2 linked regions of the Bacillus pumilus genome follow. The protein of the gene in region 2 binds, or shares a complex with, the protein of the main gene of each other region. Links are inferred from orthologs where the notes say so. Each region holds a gene or a part of one and is shown on either strand. Other genes may lie near its edges.

Region 1 (3,323 bases), 1.2 Mb from region 2 along the record:
TCTTCAAGAAGCTTTTGCATTCTTCTTTGAATCGAGCAATCACGCTCTCCTAAATGAATGGTATTGCCATGCTGATCTGCAAGCACTTGGATTTCCACGTGTCTAAAGTCTTCAATGAACTTTTCTAAATAGACGCCAGGGTTACCAAAGTTTTGCGCTGCTTCCTGCTGCGTGATGGTGACACCGTTAATAAGCTCTTCTTCGGTACGAGCTACACGGATTCCTTTACCACCGCCGCCGGCAGTTGCTTTTATAATCACAGGATACCCAATACTTGCTGCTGTTGAAACAGCATCATCAAGATCTTTTACAATTCCTTGGGAACCAGGAACAATCGGAACGCCAGCATCTTTCATTGTTTCCCTTGCGACATCTTTCGTTCCCATTTTGGAAATCGCTGACGCAGTTGGCCCAACAAAGATGACATTGCATTCCTCGCAAAGCTCTGCGAAGTCTGCATTTTCAGCAAGGAAGCCGTATCCTGGATGGATGGCATCTGTCCCTGTTAATTTGGCTACACTAACAATATTCGTGACATTTAAATAACTATCTTTTGAAGCAGTCGGTCCGATGCAATATGCTTCATCAGCCATTTGAACATGAAGCGCATCGCGATCCGCTTCAGAAAATACCGCAACTGTTTCAATTCCAAGCTCTTTACAAGCGCGGATAATTCTAACTGCGATTTCTCCTCTGTTTGCAATTAATAGCTTTTTAATCATGATCGTACTCCTTACTCTGCTTTCACTAGAAAGAGGGGTTGTCCGAATTCTACAAGCTGACCGTTCTCAGCTAATACTTCGACGATTTCACCTTTTACTTCTGCTTCGATTTCATTAAACAGTTTCATCGCTTCTACGATGCACACAACTGTGTTTTCCTTCACCTTAGAACCTGATGTCACATATGGATCTGCTTCTGGTGAAGATGAAGCATAAAATGTGCCAACCATTGGGGATGTGATTTTATGCAGATTTTCAGACGCAGCTGCCTCTTGTGCAGGGGCTTCGGTCTGAGCTGGAGCTTGTGCTTTAGGAGCTTGTTGAGCTGGAGCTGCTTGGACAGGAGCCACTGGTGCCGCTACTTGCTGAACGACTTCTTTATTTTTCTTCAGTTTGATTTTTGCACCTTCGTTTTCGTACGTAAATTCATCAATTGTTGATTCGTCAATTAATTTAATCAGTTCATGAATTTCTTCAATTTTTAACATGGATTTGCACCCCTATGTATGGATTTATCTTTTTCTTTATAGGCTAGTACTAAAAGTACATACTATAACCATCTTACAGGAGGATTTCATTGAATTCAACTACTATTGTGGCGAAGCGCTTTGCGAGAGCACCTTGGAGAGGGCGCCAAACCGCATCAAAAAACGCCCTTTACGGCAAAGGGCGCCTGTTCATTTTTTATTCATTGGAGGGCTCAAAAGTGACCGCTACGTTATCAAGACCTCTCATTTCTTTTGTGACCATATCAATAATATCGGCCGCTTGGGACTTTGATTTTTTGTCAGAACGAACTGTGATGCTCACTTTATCTCCCTCTGCACTCACTAGCGCATCTTTATAACCTTTTGTTTTAATTAAGGTTTCGAGCTGACGCTCCGTTCCTTCTGCCTCACTAAGCGCTGTCATTTGGTCATACGCTTCGCTTTTTTCTTGTGCTGTTGCATCATCACTGGATACGATTTCGTTGAACTCTTCACGCTGTTTGCTTCGTTTATCTTCAAGCTCTAATCTGTATGTTGTAAAAAGCTCATCGTCTGTTTGCTCTGACACAGCCTTTCCTTCTTCACCGCTTGTTTCGATATCCTCTTGTTTACCATTTGTTTCTTTGTCAGTGGACTTCTCATCAGCGCCTTTTTCCGTTCCTTTGTCCATCCCTTTTTCTGGTTCAGTCTTTTTCTCTTCCGTTCCTTTTGATTTCATCTCTTCTACTGTCACTGCATTTTCACCTTGTGGAGACATGATATAGTACACACTTAAGACGACAACTAAACTTAGCATCGTTAATAGCCAAACCGTTTGTTTTTTTAACATCATTCCGAATCCTCCTTGATTTTTTTAGGGGCAACAGCCACTCTATGGCTCGGTACGTCAAGCACTCGTGTAACCGCTTCAATGATGGTTTTCTTTATTTGAACGTTGTCTACTCCTTGAGCAACAACGAGAACACCTCGAATATCTGGTTTTTTCGTTTGCACCACGACTGGCGTTTCTTCATTGCCATTTTTGATGATGACGATTTCTTCTTCTTTTGTTTGATCGGTGACACTTCGCACGCCGCCTTCTTTATCTGTTTCTTCGGTCGTTGTGCTTTTATTGGATTTGTTTTTTTCAAACACTTTTAAAGAAGTGGCGTCTACATTGACCACAATCGATACATCCTCAACGCCAATAATGGTCTCTAAAATTTCTTTCAGCTGATTTTCGTATTCTTGCTCCACATCTTCAATCGAATTTTTTGATTTACTTGACGATGCCGGCTTGAATACCTCCTGCTCTTGTGAGGTTGTTTTTTTAGAAGTAGGAACAGCAGCTTGTTCTTTGCTTGATGGCGGTGACAAGATCTGACTGACTAACATGAAAGATACGCCGATGATGAATACAAGCAGCAAGTAATGGTGCTTCGTTAATTTTGGTTTCCCTTCACCTTTTTCAGGCGGCTGCAAGAATGATTTCAGCTTTTGTTTCCAGTCCTTGTTATTCATGATCTGCTGCGTCACCTCCCTCAATGTTCAGCGCAATGTGCTCAGGACTCGTATTCCAAACATCAGCAAGCGTCTCTTTCACCCTCTTGATCTCTTTGCTAGAAGATCCAGCGCTTTCCTCCTTTTGCCTGGAGAGATCAATGTCCACCTTTGCCACCGTTTCTACAGCATCACCTGTGAGCGGGGAAAGAACTGCTTTGATGCGAAATTGATCCGCCTCCATATTCTGATCCAGGTGCTCTTCATCTGCCAACACTTCTACGTGTTTCATTTCGTAGCTCTCCTTCTCCAGTGGCTCCTTTGCGCTTTTTTCTAGTTGGACAGCCATTTGCTTTAAAATATATGCACGCTGAGAGGCTTGTATTTCTTTTTTTTCTAAATTCATCTGATTTTTTATTTCTTCTGACTGTGCTTCTTCCTTTCCCTTCATCAATTCTGAGAAAATTTGGTCAGGGTCTGCCCGAAATAAAGCAAAAATCGGATTGAGCATCACCACAATCAACAGGAGGCTGACGACCATTTTGGCATATCTTTGCATGCTTGAATTGGGAAGCAGAAGATCAATGACAATCGCAAATAAGATAAAGAGAATAATACTTGTGATCCATTCCGT
Region 2 (3,130 bases):
GTGCGCTCGACTTCGCTGGAGGAAACGTGGTTCACATTTCATCAGGTGTTGCAGGTCTAGTCGTAGCGATTGTGCTCGGGAAGCGTAAAGAAGCAGCAAGCTCTTCTCCTCACAATTTGATTTATACTCTTCTTGGCGGAGCTGTCATTTGGTTTGGATGGTTTGGCTTTAACGTTGGAAGTGCCCTTACCTTAGACAGTGTCGCAATGTATGCCTTTATTAACACCAATACAGCTGCTGCTGCGGGAATCATCGGCTGGCTGTTAGTCGAGTGGATGATCAACAAAAAACCGACCATGCTCGGCGCGATTTCTGGAGCCATCGCAGGTCTTGTGGCAATTACACCTGCCGCCGGTTTTGTCACACCTTTTGCTTCTATCATCATCGGAATTATTGGCGGGATTGTGTGTTTCTGGGGAGTCTTCTCACTCAAAGCCAAATTTGGCTATGATGATGCACTAGATGCATTCGGTCTTCACGGAATTGGCGGGACTTGGGGAGGAATTGCAACCGGGCTTTTCGCAACAACCTCTGTCAATGACGGTGGAGCCAATGGATTATTCTACGGAGATCCCAGCTTACTTTGGAAGCAAGTCGTCGCTATTGTTGCCACTTATGCCTTTGTAGCTGTTGTGACATACGTAATCATCAAAGTGGTCAATCTCTTCTTTAAGATTCGCGCAACCGAAGAAGAAGAATCAGTGGGTCTTGATTTAACCATGCATGGGGAAAAAGCTTATCAAGATTAAAGAAAAAGGGGTGTCTCTATGAGCAAAATGTATAAAGTGGAGATTGTCACACGTCCAGCCAATTTTGAAACATTAAAGGTGGAGCTTGGAAAGATTGGTGTTACTTCCATTACCTTTTCGAATGTACACGGCTGCGGTTTACAAAAGGGACATACAGAGCTATACCGTGGCGTCAAAAAGGAAAGTAATGTGTACGAACGATTAAAGATTGAAATCGTCCTAAGCGAAGTACCTGTCGAACAGGTCGTTGAAACAGCTCAAAAGGTACTTCGTACAGGCGAACCAGGGGATGGGAAAATTTTTATATATGAGATAGAAAATACAATCAACATTCGGACAGGTGAAGAAGGACCTGCCGCTCTTTAAACCATCCTCCGCCGAGTGCGGGGATTTTTTAAAGACAGAAAAAAACCTCTGCATGATTCATATACAGAGGTTTCAAGAATTAAGATTGTTTTGTTTCTTCAGATTGACTGCTGTCTTTAGAGGAATCAGAAGACTTTTCTTGATCAGAGGATTTCCCCTTCTCATCAGACTTTTCTTCAGATTTTTCTCCAGCAGGCTCTTTGGCCTTATCTTCAGCAGCAGGTTCCTTCGTTTTTTCATCAGCTTTTGGCTGAGCAGGTTCTTTTGCTTCTTCCGTCACTTCTTGCGCGGCCTTTTCAATAGTTGAAACAGGCTTGTCAATGAAGCTAAGTGGATTAAGCGCTAAACCTTCCATACGAATTTCAAAATGCACATGGTTGCCGCTTTCAGCACCATAAAGATTTTTACCAGAAGCACCGATGACATCATTCTGCTTCACTTCATCGCCTTCTTTAACACTCACCTGTGACAACGATTGATAAACAGTCGATAATCCATCTTCATGTTCAATTTCAACGACGTGACCGAGAACTGGATCTTTTTTCGCTTGAACCACTGTTCCACTAAGAGCAGCTGTGACATCAAACACTTTGCCATCTTTATCTGCAAGATCAATACCTTTGCTCAAGGTATAGGTGTTATTATAGTTTACAAGTGCTGCTTCTTTTTCTTTTTGATCAGCATCTGCTTCATAGAACTTTTTCACGACAGAAACATTATCAGAATTCTGGACTGGCATGGCAACATTTTCAATTGGCTTTCCAACTTCAACGGCATCATCACGCTGTTCTTGCCCTGTTTGATTTCCATCAGATAGTTGGTCTTTCACATCTTTTGATACAGCTTGATACCAAAGAACGGCTGTTAACACGACCGCTGCGCTGACCAAGTAAATTGCAGGGAATACCCAGCGCTTACGGAAAAATTGCTGAACTTTTGTGATTTTGGAAGTACGTTTCTTTTCTTCCTCTCTCATTTTTCATCACCTCAGCAACATTCTGAACACTTTTCAAAAAATATATACACACGAAATCATTTTTCTTTTTATTTTGCGCAATCGCATCAATAATATGTATGATGAATGAAAAAAAGATGGGGGACTTTAATGTGAAAACTTTCAACCGTATAGCAACAGAAGATGACCTCAAAGCAATCGTTGATATTTACAATTCGACTATTGCTTCAAGAGAAGTAACCGCCGATACAGAACCAGTTTCAGTTGAAGACCGCCGGCAATGGTTTTTGAATCATTCAGAGAAAAGACCTCTCTATGTGAAAACAGATGAGGATGGACATATTTACGGCTGGCTCAGCTTTGAAACGTTTTATGGAAGACCTGCATACAACGGGACCGTTGAAATGAGTATTTACTTAAACCAAGACGATCGAGGGAAAGGCTTAGGGTCACTTTTTTTACAAGAGGCCATTGAGTTGGCACCTTCACTAGGCATTCGAACATTACTCGCCTTTATTTTCGGGCACAACGAAGCCAGCATTCGATTATTTAAAAAGCACGGCTTTGAAACATGGGGTCACCTGCCACGCATCGCAGAAATGGACGGCAGCAGGTACGATTTAGACATTCTAGGAAAAGAATTATAAAATGAGCGTCTCTCCAACAAAGAGACGCTTCAGATTGTTGACAAAGGGCTAAAATGATCTTGATTTTAGCCCTTTGTCTTCTTTTCAGCGTGATAGAAAACCTTTGCAGTCAAGGAAGGACGAGTACTGGAGCGGAGCGAATTTGACATTCGTGAGCACCAGCACGCAGGACTGACAACGAATGCGAGGGTTTGTCTACATGCTGGAGCGTCTCTCCAACAAAGAGACGCTTTTTTATGATGCGTGTAACAGCTGTTCAAACTGTTTCGCATTTTGAACAGATTTTCTTTGGAGGATGATGCCATGTTCATCTATCAGAATCGCTTGCGGAACAACAGTTACCCCATACAGCTCCATGATTTGCGAAGAGCGCATATACACAGCTTGATCAGGCAGCAATTGAAGGAGCAATG

Evidence for each region.
Region 1: the proteins of CKW02_RS17885 (region 2) and CKW02_RS11195 are in contact, whole or in part, in a crystal structure (PDB 3TUF), measured with the Bacillus subtilis proteins. The link is inferred for Bacillus pumilus from one-to-one orthologs.

The regions. Positions count from the first base shown.
Region 1 is NZ_LT906438.1:2,198,081-2,201,403, forward strand. Bases 224-3,222 are described here. They hold CKW02_RS11195 (SpoIIIAH-like family protein), read right to left. Parts: upstream 2,040-3,222; coding sequence 1,407-2,039; downstream 224-1,406. Other genes in these bases: accC (acetyl-CoA carboxylase biotin carboxylase subunit), read right to left, coding at 224-722; accB (acetyl-CoA carboxylase biotin carboxyl carrier protein), read right to left, coding at 734-1,210; spoIIIAG (stage III sporulation protein AG), read right to left, coding at 2,039-2,710; spoIIIAF (stage III sporulation protein AF), read right to left, coding at 2,703-3,222. Outside these bases: more of accC, read right to left, coding at 1-223; more of spoIIIAF, read right to left, coding at 3,223-3,323. UniProt on the Bacillus subtilis protein: Involved in forespore engulfment. Forms a channel with SpoIIIAH that is open on the forespore end and closed (or gated) on the mother cell end.
Region 2 is NZ_LT906438.1:3,421,343-3,424,472, forward strand. The notes cover bases 144-2,949. They hold CKW02_RS17885 (stage II sporulation protein SpoIIQ), read right to left. Parts: upstream 2,092-2,949; coding sequence 1,195-2,091; downstream 144-1,194. Other genes in these bases: CKW02_RS17875 (ammonium transporter), read left to right, coding at 144-749; CKW02_RS17880 (P-II family nitrogen regulator), read left to right, coding at 768-1,115; CKW02_RS17890 (GNAT family N-acetyltransferase), read left to right, coding at 2,208-2,717. In the rest of the region: more of CKW02_RS17875, read left to right, coding at 1-143; CKW02_RS17900 (TlpA family protein disulfide reductase), read right to left, coding at 2,952-3,130. UniProt on the Bacillus subtilis protein: Involved in forespore engulfment and required for anchoring membrane proteins on the forespore side of the septal membrane. Forms a channel with SpoIIIAH that is open on the forespore end and closed (or gated) on the mother cell end.